3 regions of the Cellulomonas sp. C5510 genome follow, and region 3 is predicted to be linked to each of the others. Evidence: predicted binding sites of a transcription regulator. Region 3 holds the regulator's gene; each other region holds the start of a gene.
The links. Region 3 encodes Rex, which represses fermentation and respiration genes when NADH is low (regulators of the CRP and FNR family bind a similar motif). Its sites were predicted from a motif close to CTTGTGAANNNNTTCACAAG; they were not measured.

Region 1 (5,544 bases), 1.9 Mb from region 3:
GGGTTCGTGGTCAACCGCGTGCTGCTGCGCATGCTCGCGGACGTCCTCGCGGCGGTCGAGGGCGGCACCCCCGTCGACGTCGCGGACGCCGCGCTGCGGCCGCTCGGGCTGCCGATGTCCCCGTTCGCGCTGCTCCAGCTGGTGGGCCTGCCGGTCGCGCGGCACGTGCTGGTCACGCTGCACGACGAGCTCGGGGACCGCTACCCGCTGTCGCCCGGGCTCGACCGCCTGGTCGAGCAGGGCCGCGCCGTCACGCGGACCGGACCCGCAGGGTCGCCCGAGGTGGACCCGGCCGTGCAGGACGCCTTCGGGCCGGCGACGGGCGGCGGCGGTGAGGCCGTGCTGGACCGGGTCGCCCGCGGTCTGGCGGAGGAGATCGGACTGCTGCTCGACGAGGGCGTCGTGCCCGGACCGGAGCAGGTGGACCTGGCGATGCTGCTCGGCGCGGGCTGGCCGGCGCACCTCGGCGGCATCTGCCCGTGGCTGGACAGGGAGGGCTGGTCCGAGCGGGTGCTCGGGCGGCGGCTGCTCCCGCCGGGCGTCGCGTCCGTGCCGGCGTGAGCGGGGACCGGCAGGGGCTCAGAAGACGGTGAGCCCGCGGTCGCGGAACTGCTGGCGCACGCGGGCGACCAGCTCGGGGCTCGGGGGCTGGGTGTCCTCGAGCTCGTAGGTCATCCCGAGGCTCGCCCACTTGTCGCGCCCCATCTGGTGGAACGGCAGCACCTCCACCCGGGTGACCGTGTCGAGCGTCGCGACGTAGTCGGCCACGGCGTCCACGTTCTCCGGGGCGTCGGTGAGCCCGGGCACGAGCACGAAGCGGATCCAGATCTCCGTGCCGCTCGCGGCGACCCGGCGGCCGAAGTCGAGCGTCGGCTGCAGCTCCCGGCCGGTGGTCTTCTTGTAGGTCTCGGGGATGCCCGACTTCACGTCCAGCAGGACGAGGTCGATGTCCGCCAGCATCTCGTCCGTGCAGTGCGCCCCGAGGTAGCCGGAGGTGTCGATCGCCGTGTGGACGCCGAGCTCCTTCGCACCGCGCAGGATGCGCGCGACGAACACCGGCTGCATGAGGGGCTCGCCGCCGGAGATCGTCAGCCCGCCGCCCGTGACCGCGAACACCGCGCGGTACCGGGCGATGCGGCGCAGCAGCTCCTCGGCGAGCACGGGCTCGCCGCGGCGCATCTCCATCGTGTCGGGGTTGTGGCAGTACAGGCAGCGCAACGGGCAGCCGGCGAGGAACGTGGTCAGCCGCGTCCCGGGGCCGTCGACCGCCGTCACGAGCTCCCAGGAGTGCAGCGAACCGAGCTCGCCGGCCCGCATCTGCGCGAACTTCTCGCTGCGCTCGGCGTCCGACACCTCGAGCCCGGCGGTGCCGGCCGAGGACCGGTGGTGGGACCCGCCGACCACCGGGACGCCGAGCTGGATCACCGGAGCGCCGACGTCGCCGCGGACGTCGCCGGCGTCGGAGGCGGAACCGCAGGCCGGGACCTCGCGCTCGACGGTGCTGGTCATCTCGGCCTCCTCCGGTGGGTCGTGCGGGGTGGTGCGGGGGGCGGGTGCCCGGCCGGGGCTGCTCCCTCGGCCGGGCACCCGGGTCCGCGTGCGGGTCAGAGCCCGCCGTGGAACGTCCGGGACAGCACGTCGAGCTGCTGCTCGCGCGTCAGCCGGACGAAGTTCACGGCGTAGCCGGAGACCCGGATGGTGAGCTGCGGGTACTTCTCGGGGTGCTCCATGGCGTCCTCGAGGGTGTCCCGGTTGAGGACGTTGACGTTCAGGTGGTAGCCGGAGGACACGTTGTACGCGTCCATGAGGCCCACCAGGTTCGCCACCTGCTCGTCCTTGGTGCGGCCGAGGCCCGAGGGCACGACCGTCGAGGTGAGCGAGATGCCGTCCATCGCCTCGGAGTACGGCAGCTTCGCGACCGACATCGCGGAGGCGAGCATGCCGTGCGAGTCGCGCCCGTTCATCGGGTTGGCGCCCGGGGCGAACGGCTCGCCGGCGCGGCGGCCGTCGGGGGTGTTGCCCGTGGCCTTGCCGTAGACGACGTTCGACGTGATCGTCAGCACCGACTGCGTGTGCAGCGCGTTCCGGTACGTCTTGTGGTGGCGGATCTTCTCCATGAAGGCCTTGGTGATGCCCACGGCGATGTCGTCCGCGCGGTCGTCGTCGTTGCCGTACTTCGGGAAGTCGCCCTCGATGACGTAGTCCGTCACCAGGCCGTCCTCGTCGCGCACCGGCGTGACCTTGGCGTACTTGATGGCCGACAGCGAGTCCGCGACGACCGACAGGCCCGCGATGCCGCACGCCATGGTCCGCAGGATCGCCCGGTCGTGCAGGGCCATCTCGAGGCGCTCGTACGCGTACTTGTCGTGCATGTAGTGCACGCAGTTGAGCGCGTCGACGTAGGTCTCGGCCAGCCAGTCGAGCAGCTTGTCGTACTTCGCCGCGACGTCGTCGTAGTCCAGCACGTCGCCCTCGACGGGGGCGCTGACCGGCGCGACCTGCTTGCCGGACACCTCGTCGCGGCCGCCGTTGATCGCGTACAGCAGCGCCTTGGCGATGTTGACGCGGGCGCCGAAGAACTGCATCTGCTTGCCGACCCGCATCGGGGACACGCAGCACGCGATGGCCGCGTCGTCGCCCCAGGAGGTGCGGATGAGCTCGTCGGACTCGTACTGGATCGCCGAGGTGTCGATCGAGACCTGTGCGCAGAACTTCTTGAAGCCCTCCGGCAGCCGGTTGCTCCACAGCACGGTCAGGTTCGGCTCCGGGGCCGGGCCGATGTTGTAGAGCGTCTGCAGGAACCGGAACGACGACTTGGTGACCAGCGGCCGGCCGTCCTCGCCGATGCCGCCGATGGACTCGGTGACCCAGGTCGGGTCGCCGGAGAACAGGGAGTCGTACTCGGGGGTGCGCAGGAACCGCACGATGCGCAGCTTGATGACGAAGTCGTCGATGAGCTCCTGCGCGAACTCCTCGGTGATCGCACCGGAGGCGAGGTCGCGCTGGATGTAGACGTCGAGGAACGTCGAGACCCGGCCGAGCGACATGGCCGCGCCGTTCTGCTCCTTCACGGCGCCGAGGTAGGCGAAGTACAGCCACTGCACGGCCTCGCGGGCGCTGGTGGCCGGCTTGGAGATGTCGTAGCCGTAGGAGGCCGCCATCTGCTTGAGCTCGACGAGCGCGCGGATCTGCTCCGCGTTCTCCTCGCGGTCGCGGATGATGTCCTCGACCGACGGCTCCATGTCCATCTCGTGCCGCTCGAGGCGCTTGCCCTCGATCAGCGCGTCCACGCCGTAGAGCGCGACGCGGCGGTAGTCGCCGATGATCCGGCCGCGGCCGTAGGCGTCCGGCAGGCCGGTGATGATGTGCGAGGAGCGGGCCGCGCGGACGTTCGGCGGGTACACGTCGAACACGCCGTCGTTGTGCGTCTTGCGGTACGTGGTGAAGATCTTCGCGACCTCCGCGTCGACCTCGTAGCCGTAGGTCTCGAGCGACTTCTCGACCATGCGCCACCCGCCGTTGGGGATCATGGCGCGCTTCAGCGGGGCGTCGGTCTGCAGGCCGACGATGAGCTCGTTGTCCTGGTCGATGTAGCCCGGCGCGTGGGAGACGATGGTCGACGGGGTGTGGTTGTCGATGTCGTACACGCCCTTGGCGCGCTCCTCCGGGAACATCGCGCTGAGCTTCGCCCAGATGCCCGTGGTGCGCTCCGTGGGGCCGGCGAGGAACGCCGAGTCGCCCGTGTACGGGGTGTAGTTGCGCTGGATGAAGTCGCGGACATCGATCCCGTCACACCAGGGTCCGGTGACGAAACCGCTCCAGGCACCCGCGGTGGCGTCGGTGCCGGACTGGGGTACTGCGGTGGTGGACATGTGATGCTCCCTCGCTGAGGACGTCGTACTCGTGACGCTATTCACGAGGTCATGGGATGTCTTGGGACCGAGGTCCCAACGCGCGCCCGACCAGCGGGAACGCGGACGTGACGGTGCTCACGTGGGACCGCGGGCGGCCCCCCGGGACCTGTCACGCCACCTGTCCGCCGGCCCCACGCTCCGCGACCCGCCCGTCGAGGGCGCAGTCGGTGCGGGTCCGCGCGCGGGAACCCCGCACCTGCTGCACGCTCGACGCGGCGCGGCGGCGGGTCAGCGCGCGGCGAGGGCCGCGAGGACGTCCCGCGCGATGTCGGGGGCCGTGAGGCGCAGGGACGTCAGGAGCTCGTCGCGGGACGCGTGCTCGAGGAACCGGCGCGGGACGCCGAACGCCTGCACGGGTGTGCCGATGCCGGCGTCCCGGGCGCGCAGCCCGAGCGCCGATCCGATGCCTCCCTCGCGGACGCCGTCCTCCAGGGTGACCGCGTGGTCGTGCTCCCCCACCAGCTTGACCAGGGCGGCCGGTACGGGCAGGACCCACCGCGGGTCCACGACGGTCACGCGCAGCCCGTGGGCGGCCAGCAGCTCGCCGAGCGCGAGGGCGGTCGGCGCCATCGCCCCGACGGAGCAGACCAGGACGGACCGCGCCGCCCGGTCGCCCGGCTCGGCCGGGTCCACCGGGTCCACCGGGTCCACCGGGTCCGCGGTGCCGCCGTGCCGGGCGAGCACGTCGACCCCGTCGACCTCGTCGACGGCCGGGACGGGGTCGGGCAGAGCGCCCTTCGGGTACCGCACGACCGTCGGGGCGTCGTCCACGTCGACGGCGGCGCGCAGCGCGGCCCGCAGCGTGTCGCCGTCACGCGGCGCTGCCAGGCGCAGCCCCGGCACGACGCCGAGCACGGCCAGGTCCCACATGCCGTTGTGGCTGGCGCCGTCGTCCCCGGTGAGCCCGGCGCGGTCGAGGACGAACGTGACGCCCGCCCGGTGCAGCGCGACGTCCATGAGCACCTGGTCGAACGCCCGGTTGAGGAACGTGGCGTACACGGCGACCACGGGGTGCAGCCCGGCGTACGCCATCCCCGCGGCGGTCGTCACGGCGTGCTGCTCCGCGATGCCCACGTCGAACGTCCGGTCCGGGAACTCGGCCGCGAACGGCGCGAGGCCGACCGGGTTGAGCATGGCGGCGGTGAGCGCGACGACGTCGGGACGCCGGTGCCCGATCCGCACGATCTCGTCCGCGAACACGCCGGTCCAGCCGAACCGCGACGGCGCCACGGGCAGGCCGGTCTCGGGATGGATCTGCCCGACCGCGTGGAACCGGTCCGCCACGTCCTGCTCGGCGGGCGTGTAGCCGCGGCCCTTCTCGGTGATCACGTGGACGATGACGGGCCCGCCGAACGCCCGCGCGCGCTGGAGCGCGAACTCGACGTCCGCGACGTCGTGCCCGTCCACCGGGCCGATGTACTTCAGGCCGAGGTCCTCGAACATGCCCTGCGGGGCGACGACGTCCTTGATGCCCTTCTTGAGCCCGTGCAGGGCGTCGTACGCGAGCCGCCCGGGCGGTCCGGACCGCTTGAGGGTGCGCTTGCCCCAGGACAGCACGGTCTCGTACCCGCGCGTGGTGCGCAGGGCGTCCAGGTGCAGCGCGAGGCCGCCGATGGTCGGCGCGTAGGAG
Region 2 (5,544 bases), 630 kb from region 3:
ATGTGGGGCCTCCTCGTCGGGGACCGGTCATTGTGCCAGGCGCGCCTGGCGTCCGGCTGGGAGCGGCGGCGCCGGGACCGCCCGGACGCAGAGGAGCGCCCCGCCCGCGGACGATCGCGGGCGGGGCGCTCGGCGAGCAGCCTGACCGTGGGTCAGGAGGAGGCGACCGTGGCGCTCTCCTCGTCCGGGGCCCCCGCCCCGGCGGGCGCGTCACTCGTCGCACCCCGCTGCTCGCGGCGGCCTCGCACCTCGGCGACGGAGGTGCCGTAGTAGGCCGCAGTCATGATGTCCTTCATGTCCGCCCGCATCGGCATGCGGGGGTTCGCCGGCGCGCACTGGTCCTCGTACGCGCCCATCGCGACCTCGTCGAGCCGGGACAGGAAGTCCTGCTCGTCGACGCCCTGCGCCTGGAAGGACGACGGGATGCCGACCTTCGCGCGCAGGGCCTCGATGGCCAGGGCGTAGGACTCCACGCCCTGCTCCGGGGTCTCGGCCGGCAGGCCCAGCATCTGGGCGATCTGCTGGAACCGCTCCGGGGCGACGTAGTGCTCGTACTTCGGCCAGCTCGTGAGCTTGGTCGGGATCTGGCCGTTGTACCGGATGACGTGCGGCAGCAGCGTGGCGTTCGTCCGGCCGTGGACCAGGTGGAACGTCGAGCCGATGACGTGCGCCATCGCGTGCACGATGCCGAGGAACGCGTTGCCGAACGCCATGCCGGCGATGGTGCCCGCGTTGTGCATCTTCTCGCGGGCGGCCTTGGTGGCCGGGTCGGCCGGGTCGCCGTTCACCGACTGCGCCAGGTTGTCGAAGATCAGGCGGATCGCCTGCAGCGCCATGCCGTCGGTGAAGTCGTTGGCGTACACCGCGACGAACGCCTCGGTGGCGTGGGTCAGGGCGTCGAAGCCGGAGTCGGCGGCCAGCGAGCGCGGCATCTTCGAGGTGAGGACCGGGTCGATGATCGCGACCGTCGGGGTCAGCGCGTAGTCCGCCAGCGGGTACTTCTTGCCGGCGTCGGGGTCGGAGATGACCGCGAACGGGGTGACCTCGGCGCCGGTGCCCGAGGTGGTCGGGATGCAGACCAGCTTGGCCAGGTCGCCGAGCACCGGGAACTTGAACGCGCGCTTGCGGACGTCGAAGAACTTCTGCTTGAGATCGGAGAACACGATCTCCGGGTGCTCGTACAGCAGCCACATGACCTTCGCCGCGTCCATCGGCGAGCCGCCGCCGAGGGCGATGATCGTGTCGGGGCGGAAGTGCCGCATCTGCGCCGCGCCGGCCTGGACCGTCTTGACGCTGGGCTCCGGCTCCACCTGGTCGATGATCTGGACCGACACGTGGTTGCCGCGGCGGTTCAGGACGTCCAGGACGCGGTCGACGAACCCGAGAGTGGTCATCGTGGCGTCGGTGACGATGGTGACCCGCTCGACGTCGGCCATGTCGGTCAGGTAGCGGATGGCGTTCGGCTCGAAGTACGTCTTGGCCGGGACCTTGAACCACTGCAAGTTGTTGTTCCTCCGGCCCACGCGCTTGATGTTGACGAGGTTGATCGCCGACACGTTGTTCGACACCGAGTTGTGGCCGTAGGAGCCGCAGCCGAGGGTGAGCGACGGGATGAAGGCGTTGTAGATGTCGCCGATGCCGCCGAGCGACGAGGGGGCGTTCGCGATGACGCGGATCGCCTTGACGCGGTTGCCGTACTCCTCGGTGAGCGCCTCGTCCTGGGTGTGGATCGCGGCGGAGTGGCCGAGGCCGTCGAACTCGACCATCTGCTCGGCGAGCTGGATGCCCTGCTCGGTGGAGGTGGCGCGCAGCACGGCCAGCACGGGGCAGAGCTTCTCGCGGGTCAGCGGCTCGTTCGGGCCGACGGAGCCGACCTCGGCGAGGATGATCGAGGTCTCGGCGGGGACGGAGAAGCCGGCCTGCTCGGCGATCCACTGCGGGGACTTGCCGACGACGGTCGGGTTCAGCTTGGCGTCGGCGCAGTTCTTGCCCTTGGCCTCGACGCCGAAGATGAACTTCTCGAGGAGCGCCTTCTCCTTCTTGGTGGCGCGGTAGGCGTGCAGGACCGCGAACTCCGCGAGCGCGGCGTCGTAGATCTCGTCGTCCAGGATGACGGCCTGCTCGGAGGCGCAGATCATGCCGTTGTCGAACGACTTGGACAGCACCACGTCGTTGACGGCCCGCTTGAGCTTGGCGGTCTTCTCGATGTACGCCGGGACGTTGCCCGCGCCGACGCCGAGGGCCGGCTTGCCGCAGGAGTACGCCGCGCGGACCATCGCGTTGCCGCCGGTCGCGAGGATGGTGGAGACGCCGGGGTGGTTCATCAGCAGGCCGGTGGCCTCCATCGAGGGCGTCTCGACCCACTGGATGCAGTGCTCGGGGGCGCCGGCGGCGATCGCCGCGTCCCGCACGACCCGCGCCGCGGCGACGGAGGACTTCTGGGCGTTCGGGTGGAACGCGAAGATGATCGGGTTGCGGGTCTTCAGCGCGATGAGCGACTTGAAGATCGCGGTCGACGTCGGGTTGGTCACCGGGGTCATCGCGCAGATGACGCCGACGGGCTCGGCGATCTCGGTGATGCCGTTGATCTCGTCGCGGCTGATGACGCCGACGGTCTTGAGCGCCGCCATCGAGTTGGTGACGTGCTCGCAGGCGAAGATGTTCTTGACGGCCTTGTCCTCGAAGACGCCGCGGCCGGTCTCCTCGACCGCCAGCTCGGCGAGCTGGCCGTGCTGGTCGAGTGCGGCGACGGCGGCCTTCTTGACCAGCCGGTCGACGTCCTCCTGCGTGAAGCGGGCGTACTCCGCCAGCGCCTTGGTGGCGCCGGCGACCAGCTGGTCGATGGCGGCCGCGGTGTCGGTGCTCGTCGTGATGGTCACGGGGTTCTCCCGGGTGGTCCGATGAGGTGGGGGTGTAAGGGCTCCGTCGACCTCACGTGGACGACGATATCGAGAAAGAATTCACAAAGTCTGGGACCGGAGTCCCGGGGACCTAGGTCCGGCCGGTCCACCTCCCGGGCCGTGCCTGCCGGGCGCGCCCGTGACCTGCGACGACGCGGCGGCGGGCAGCACGACGAGGCCCGTCGCCCCGGGGTGGTCCGGGACGACGGGCCTCGTCGTCGCAGCCTGCGCGGGGCCCCGGTGCGGGGCCCCGACGGGCTCACTCGTGCGGCAGCGGCGGCGGCGTGACGACGGTCGGGTGGTCCGGCACGGTCGCCGTCATGAGGGTGCCGTCGGCGCGGCGCGTGCCCTCGATGTCGCGCACCGTCGGCGTGCCGATGAGGCGCGGCGCCGGGTCGAGGCGCACCACCACGGGGTCGCCCGCCGTGACCTTCACGTGCTCGCCGCGCACGACGAGGTCCGCGGCGTCTCCGTCCTCGACGGTCAGCCGCAGCTCGGTGTGCCGGACGTCGACGCGCACCCGCGTGCCGCGCAGCGTGATCCGGAACGTCAGCCCGTCCCAGACCTCCGGCAGCCGCGGGTCGAGCGACACGACGCCCTCGTGGTCCCGCATGCCGCCGAACCCGCACGCCAGCGCGCTCCACACCCCGCCGAGCGACGCGACGTGCACGCCGTCGGACGTGTTGTGGTGCAGGTCCGCCAGGTCCACGTACAGCGCCGACGTGAAGTACCGCAGCGCCAGCTCCTGGTAGCCGACCTCGGAGGCCACGATCGACTGCACGACGGCCGACAGCGTGGAGTCGCCGGTGGTCAGCGGGTCGTAGTAGTCGAAGTCCGCGAGCTTCTCCTCCGGCGTGAACTGGTCGCCCTGGAGGAACAGGGCCAGCACCACGTCGGCCTGCTTGAGCACCTGGAACCGGTAGATCACGAGCGGGTGGTAGTAGAGCAGCAGCGGGCGCTTGGCCGGGTCCGTGTTGGCGAGGTCCCACAGCTCCTTCTCGAGGAACTGCGAGTCCTGCGGGTGGATGCCCAGGCGCTCGTCGAACGGGATGTGCATCCGCTCCGCGGCGTGCGCCCACTCGTCCAGCTCGTCCTGCGTGAGGCGCAGCCGGGCGGCCATCGCGGCGTGCTCCGCCGGGTGCTCGTGCGCGAGCCGCTCGACGGCCTCGACCGCCCCGCGCAGGTTCGCGCGGGCCATGACGTTGGTGAACAGGTTGTCGTTCACCACGGTCGTGTACTCGTCGGGCCCCGTGACGCCGTGGATGTGGAACGACGCGTCGCCGTTGGTCCCGCGCCAGAACCCGAGGTCCGCCCACATGCGCGCGGTCTCCACCAGGATGTCGACGGCCTCGCGCGCCAGGAACCCGTCGTCCCCGGTGGCGGCGACGTACTGCCGCACGGCGTGCGCGATGTCCGCGTCGATGTGGTACTGCGCGGTGCCGGCCGCGTAGTACGCGGACGCCTCCTCGCCGTTGATGGTGCGCCACGGGAACAGCGCGCCGTTCTGGTTGAGCTCGGCGGCCCGGCGCCGCGCGGCGTCCAGCATCGTGTAGCGGAACCGCAGCGCGTTGCGGGCCACCCGCGGGGAGGTGTAGCTGAGGAACGGCAGGACGTAGATCTCGGTGTCCCAGAAGTAGTGCCCGCTGTACCCCGAGCCGGTCAGCCCCTTCGCCGCGATGCCGCTGCCCTCGGCGCGCGCGGTGGCCTGCGCGAGCTGGAACAGGTTCCAGCGGATGGCCTGCTGCAGCTCGGGCTGCCCCGGCACCTCGACGTCGGAGCGCGCCCAGAACGCGTCGAGCCACGCGCGCTGGTCGGCGAACGCCTGCTCGACGCCGGCCTTCGCGGCCCGGTCCAGGGTGCGGCGGCAGCGGTCGGCGAGCTCGCGCGCGGGCACGCCGCGCGACGAGTGGTAGGTGACGACCTTGGTGATGCGGACCGGCCGGCCCCGCTTCGCGTCGACCCGGTAGACGTGCTTGGCGAGGTCCTCCTCGACGAGCGAGAGCTCCTCGACCTCGTTGTCCGTCTCGATGGCGTGGTCGGCCGCCACCGCGAGGGTCATCCCGGACGCCGCCGTGCGGTACGACAGCACGTAGCGGCCGCCGGACCCCCAGTGCGACCGGGGCTCGAGCACCCGCTCGCTGAGCGTCTCGGACTTGCGCGGGTCGAAGCCCTCACCCATGGCGGCCGCGCGGACGTGGTACTCGTCCTGCCCGTCCTGCCGGTTGAGGATCTGGCTGCTCACGACCACGGGCGCGTCGGCGTCGAGCATCGTGAGCTCGTACGTCATGACGGCCAGGTGCCGCTCGGCGAACGACACCATGCGCCGGCTGCGCACCTGCACGCGCTTGCCCGACGGCGTCTGCCAGACCAGGTCCCGGTAGAGGACGCCGTCGCGGAAGTCGAGGGTGCGCTCGTACTCGTGCAGGTCGGCGACCGTGAGCAGCAGCGGCTCGTCGTCGACGTACAGGCGCAGGATCTTCGCGTCCGGCACGTTGACGATGGTCTGACCGACCCGGGCGAAGCCGTACGCCTCCTCGGCGTGGCGGATCGGCCAGGTCTCGTGGAAGCCGTTGATGAAGGTGCCGTGGCTGTGGCTGTCGCGGCCCTCCTCGACGTTCCCGCGCATGCCGAGGTAGCCGTTGCC
Region 3 (5,544 bases):
CCATGCGCATGGTCGACCCCGACCTCACCCTCGTGGCCTGCGGGTCCTCCGGCGTCGGGATGCCCACCTTCGGCGAGTGGGAGCAGATCGTGCTGAGCGAGACGTACGAGCACGTCGACCTCATCAGCGCCCACGCCTACTACGCCGAGGAGGACGGCGACCTCGGCTCGTTCCTGGCCTCCGCGATGGACATGGACCACTTCATCGCGTCGGTCGCGGCCGTCGCGGACGGTGTGCGGGCCCACAAGAAGCTGGACAAGCGCATCCACATCTCGTTCGACGAGTGGAACGTCTGGTACCAGAAGCGCGCCGAGTCCGTGCCGCCCTCGGGTGACGACTGGCCGGTCGCACCGGTGCTGCTCGAGGACAAGTACAACGTCGCGGACGCCGTGGTGGTCGGCAACCTGCTGATCTCGCTGCTGCGGCACACCGACCGGGTGCACTCGGCGTCGCTCGCGCAGCTCGTCAACGTCATCGCCCCGATCATGACGGAGCCCGGCGGCCGGGTGTGGCGCCAGACCACGTTCCACCCGTTCGCGCAGGCGTCCCGGTACGCGGCGGGCGACGTGCTCCAGGTGGCCGTCGAGGCCCCGACGTACGAGACCGCGAAGTTCGGGGACGCCCCGCTGGTCGACGCCGTCGCGACGCGGGACCCGGAGACCGGCGCCGTCGCGCTGTTCGCGGTCAACCGCTCGACCACCGAGACGGTCACCCTCGAGGTCGACACCCGCGCGATCCCCGGGCTCCGGGTGGTCGAGGCGACGAGCCTGTCGAACCCGGACCACACGTGGGTGGCGACGGCCGACGACGACACCTCGGTGGCGCCCCGCCCGAACGGCACCGCGGTCGTCGACGGCGGCCGGCTCACCGTCCAGGTGCCGCCGGTGTCGTGGAACGTGGTGCGGCTGGCCTGAGCCGGCACGACGCGGGGCGCGGTCGGTCCACCGGCCCGCGCCCCGCGTCCCCGCGTCCCCGCGTGGGGGAGGGTCGACCGCGCCCCCGCACCCCGCGCCGGTCAGAGCGGACGGTGCAGCACCAGGTCGTGGTGGCGCTGCTCGCCGACCTGGAAGGTCCGCGTCCCGACGACGTCGAAGCCGGAGCGCCGGTAGAACGCCTGCGCCCGCACGTTCTCCCCGTTCACCCCGAGCCACACGCCGACGGCCCCGCGGGCGCGCGCGACGTCGAGGCTCGCGGCCATCAGGTCCCGGGCGACGCCGCCGCCGTGCCGGCCTGCCACCACGTAGCACTTGCTGAGCTCCGTGGTCGGGCGCAGCGGGACGACGGCGGCGACCTCCGGCGCGGACGGCTCACCGGCCACCAGCAGCGTGTAGCCGACCAGCTCGCCGTCCTCGTCCGCCACGAGCACGTCGCGCGTCGGGTCGGTCAGGTGGTCCGCGAAGTGCGCGGCGGTGAGGTGCGCCGCGACGAAGGCGGCGTGGTCCGCCGGGGTCGACGACGGCGGGCACGCGAGCGGGAACGTCGCGGCGGCGAGCCCGGCGATCGCGGCGGCCTCCTCCGGGCGGGCCCGGCGCACGGTCGCACCCGCCCGGCCCGGAGCCGTCCCGGCGGTGGTCACCGGCCCTCCCAGCGGGCCCGTAGCGCGCGGCGGACGGCGCGCACGACCAGCCCGAGCACCCAGGCGGACCCGGCGACGGTCGCCGCGTCGACGCCGCGGCGGGTGGCGTTGCGCCGGCCGCGGAACTCCCGCACCGGCCAGCCGACCTCGGCCGCGTGCCGCCGGAGACGTCCGTCGGGGTTGATGGCGCACGGGAAACCGACCTCGGACAGGATCGGCACGTCGTTCGTGGAGTCGCCGTACGCGAACGACTGCGAGAGGTCGACGCCCTGCCGCTCGGCGAGGGCGCGCACGGCCGACGCCTTCGCCTTGCCGTGCAGCAGGTCCCCGACCAGGCGGCCGGTGTAGAAGCCCTCGCGGTGCTCGGCGACGGTGCCGATGGCGCCGGTCGCGCCCAGGCGGCGGGCGATGATGTCGGCGATCTCGACGGGCGTCGCGGTCACGAGCCACACCTGGTGGCCGGCGCGCAGGTGCTGGTCCAGCAGTCGCTGGGTGCCGGGGAAGATGCGCAGCGAGAGCACCTCGTCGTAGATGTCCTCCGCGATGGCGACGACCTCCGCGACGGACCGGCCCTGCATGATCTCGAGCGCCCGTTCCCGGACCTCGTCGATCTGCTGCCGGTTCTCCCCGAACGCGAGGTAGCGGGCCTGGTGCCCGGCGAACCGCACGATGTCGGAGCTGCGGAAGAAGCCCCGCCGGTACAGCCCGACCGCGAGGTGGAACGAGCTGGCCCCGCGGATGATGGTGTTGTCCACGTCGAAGAAGGCGGCCACCCGGCCCGGCTGCACGGCGGCGCCGGTGTCGGGCTCGGTGGGCTCGGGCACGCGGCCACTGTAGCCAGATGCCTAGGCTCGTGCCGTGCAGCCCACCGCCCCCCTCGCCCCCGTCGGCCCGGACCGCGCGCGCGTGGTGCTCTACGCCCGCGGCGGCTGCCACCTGTGCGACGACGCCCGCGCGGTGGTCGCTGCCGTGGCCGCGGAGCGCGGCGCGTCGTGGGCGGAGGTGGACGTCGACGCCGGGGGCGCGGCGCCCGGCGGGAGGTCGCTCGCGGACGTCTACGGCGAGCTGGTGCCGGTCGTCGAGGTGGACGGCGCGCGGGTGGGCTACTGGCAGATCGACGCCGACCGCCTGCGGGACGCGCTGGCAGGGCCGCCGACCGCCTAATCTGGGGGGGTGCGAGCCCTGCCGCCGACCACCGTCGCCCGCCTCCCCGGATACCTGCGCTCCCTGGGCGGCCTCGCCTCGGAGGGTGTGACCACCACCTCGTCCGACCAGCTCGCGGAGCTGGTCGGCGCCTCGCCCGCGCAGCTGCGCAAGGACCTGTCCTACCTGGGGGCCGGCGGACGCCGCGGCGTGGGGTACGAGGTCGACCACCTGCGCAAGCAGATCGCCGGCGCGCTCGGCATGGCCGAGGAGCGCCAGCTCGTCATCGTCGGCATCGGCAACCTGGGTCACGCGCTCGCCACCTACTCCGGGTTCGCGGACCGCGGGTTCGTCCTCGTGGGCCTGTTCGACACGCACGCGGACCTGGTGGGGACGCGCGTCGGCGGCCACGTGGTCCAGCACGTCGACGAGCTGGAGCGGGTCATCGACGAGACGGAGGCGAGCGTCGCGATCGTGGCGACGCCGGGGTCCGCCGCCCAGGCGACGACGGACCGGCTGGTCGCGGCGGGCATCACCGGCATCCTCAACTTCGCGCCCCGCACGGTGCGGGTGCCCGACGGCGTGGACGTGCGGGAGGTGGACCTCGGGTCGGAGCTGCAGATCCTCGGGTTCCACGCGCGGCAGCGGGCCGCCCGCCCCGTCGCGGCTCCCGTCGCCGCTCCCGCCGCCGAGCCGGAGCCGGTCGCGGCGGACTGAGCCCGACCGGCCGGGCCGTCGTGCGCGGTGGCCCGGCCGCTGCCGTGCCCGCCCGGGCCGGCACGTGCCCGGGGACGTGCACGAGGGCCCGGTCGCGGCAGGGGGTGCGCGACCGGGCCCTCGTGGACCGGGGGAGGTCAGGCCTGCTTGATGGCCGAGACCTCGAGGGAGATGACGACCTTGTCGCTCACCAGGACGCCGCCGGCCTCGAGGGCCGCGTTCCAGGTGATGCCGAAGTCCTTGCGGGAGATCGTCGTGGTGGCGGAGAAGCCCGCGCGCTGGTTGCCGAACGGGTCGGTGGCCGCGCCGCCGAACTCGACGGCCAGGTCGACGGACTGCGTCACGCCGTGGATGGTCAGGTCGCCGGTGACGACGTAGTCCTCGCCGTCGGGGCGCACGGCGGTGGAGGTGAAGGTCCACTCGCCGAAGGTCTCGACGTCGAAGAAGTCGGCGCTCTTGAGGTGGCCGTCGCGGCCGGCGTCGTTGGTGTTGATCGTCGTCGGGTCGAGCGTCGCGGTGACGGCGGAGAGCGTGAGGTCCTCGACCACGGTGATGGCGCCGGAGGTCACCGCGACGGTGCCGCGGACCTTGGAGATGCCGGCGTGGCGGACCGTGAAGGACGCCTCGGTGTGCGAGGGGTCGAGGGTCCAGGTGCCGGCGGTGAGACCGGTGGGCAGCGTGGTGACGGACATGGTGCCTCCTGCATTGGTTGAAGCGTCAACTGCGGTTAGTTGAGATTTCTACTACACTGCGGACGAGGGCGCAACACCTGTGGGACGATCAGCGACCGACGTCACAGTGCGGGCCCGCGCGACCGCGGCAGCCCGCCGGGGACGCCCCGGGAGGAGGACCGGCGATGAGCAGCGCCACGGAGCGGACGACGAGCGCGACGCGCGCCCACGACGACGTCCGCTGGCTGTCGGCGGACGAGCAGCAGGCCTGGCGCGCGTACCGCGACGGCACGGCCCGGCTGCTGGACGTGCTGGCGCACGACCTCGAGCAGGAGACCGGGCTGTCGCTCGGCGAGTACGAGGTCCTGGTCCGGCTCTCCGAGGCGCCCGGCCGCACGCTGCGCATGTCCGAGCTGGCCGGCGAGCTCGCCCACTCCCGCAGCCGCCTGACGCACACCGTGCGCCGCATGGAGGCCGACGGACTGGTCGAGCGGGCCCCGTGCCTCGAGGACGCCCGCGGCGTGAACTGCACCATGACGGACACGGGCTGGCGCCGGCTCGTCGAGGCCGCCCCCGCCCACGTCGAGTCCGTACGAGCACGCCTCGTCGACGTGCTCACCCCGCGGCAGCTGCAGGCCCTCGGCGACGCGATGGGCGCCGTCGGCGCCGCGCTGCAGGCCGGCTGCGCCGCCGCGCTGGCGGAGGCCGAGCGCGCGTAGCCCCCGCCCGCGGGCTGCACCGCCACCTCCCGGCCCGAGCACCCAGCCGGGTTTGCGAGACTGACCCCATGGTCGCGACCACCATCCACCTCATGCGCCACGGCGAGGTCCACAACCCCACCGGCGTCCTGTACGGGCGCCTGCCCGGGTACCACCTGTCCGAGCGCGGGCAGCAGATGGCCGAGCGGGTGGCGGCGTACCTGGCCGGCGGCCTCGGGTCGCCGCGCCGTGACGTGACCGTGCTGGTCGCCTCCCCGCTGCAGCGCGCGCAGGAGACCGTCGCGCCGATCGCGGACGCGCTCGACCTGCCCGTCACGACGGACGAGGGCCTGCTCGAGGCCGAGAACCGCTTCGAGGGCCTGACGTTCGGCGTCGGCGACGGCTCGCTGCGCCACCCGCGGCACTGGCCCCTGCTCGTCAACCCGTTCCGGCCGTCCTGGGGCGAGCCCTACCGGCAGCAGGTCGCGCGCGTGCTCGGCGTCGTCGACCGCGCCCGCGAGGCCGCGCGGGGCCACGAGGCCGTGCTCGTCAGCCACCAGCTGCCCATCTGGGTCACGCGGCTCGCGCTCGAGGACCGCCGGCTATGGCACGACCCGCGCCGCCGCCAGTGCTCCCTGGCCTCTCTCACCTCCCTCGTCTACGAGGACGATCGCCTGGTGCGCGTCGGCTACACCGAGCCGGCCGCCGACCTGCTGCCGGGCGCCTCCGCCGTGGCGGG

Region 1: a site for Rex is predicted at 3,901-3,920, ahead of pflB (formate C-acetyltransferase). Genes of this name have one in related genera too.
Region 2: a site for Rex is predicted at 2,948-2,967, ahead of adhE (bifunctional acetaldehyde-CoA/alcohol dehydrogenase). Genes of this name have one in related genera too.

What each region holds. Positions count from the first base shown of each region.
Region 1 is NZ_CP081862.1:2,293,585-2,299,128, forward strand. Features, by position in the region: gene K5O09_RS10710 (3-hydroxyacyl-CoA dehydrogenase NAD-binding domain-containing protein) at 1-561, shown strand, start outside; gene pflA (pyruvate formate-lyase-activating protein) at 580-1,509, opposite strand; gene pflB (formate C-acetyltransferase) at 1,605-3,872, opposite strand; gene dxs (1-deoxy-D-xylulose-5-phosphate synthase) at 4,143-5,544, opposite strand, start outside.
Region 2 is NZ_CP081862.1:1,026,461-1,032,004, forward strand. Features, by position in the region: gene K5O09_RS04645 (hypothetical protein) at 1-2, opposite strand, end outside; gene adhE (bifunctional acetaldehyde-CoA/alcohol dehydrogenase) at 153-2,879, opposite strand; gene K5O09_RS04655 (glycoside hydrolase family 65 protein) at 3,160-5,544, opposite strand, start outside.
Region 3 is NZ_CP081862.1:396,624-402,167, forward strand. Features, by position in the region: gene K5O09_RS01760 (alpha-N-arabinofuranosidase) at 1-914, shown strand, start outside; gene K5O09_RS01765 (GNAT family N-acetyltransferase) at 1,016-1,576, opposite strand; gene K5O09_RS01770 (HAD family phosphatase) at 1,573-2,400, opposite strand; gene K5O09_RS01775 (glutaredoxin family protein) at 2,435-2,740, shown strand; gene K5O09_RS01780 (redox-sensing transcriptional repressor Rex) at 2,750-3,436, shown strand; gene K5O09_RS01785 (YceI family protein) at 3,574-4,128, opposite strand; gene K5O09_RS01790 (MarR family winged helix-turn-helix transcriptional regulator) at 4,293-4,826, shown strand; gene K5O09_RS01795 (histidine phosphatase family protein) at 4,895-5,544, shown strand, end outside.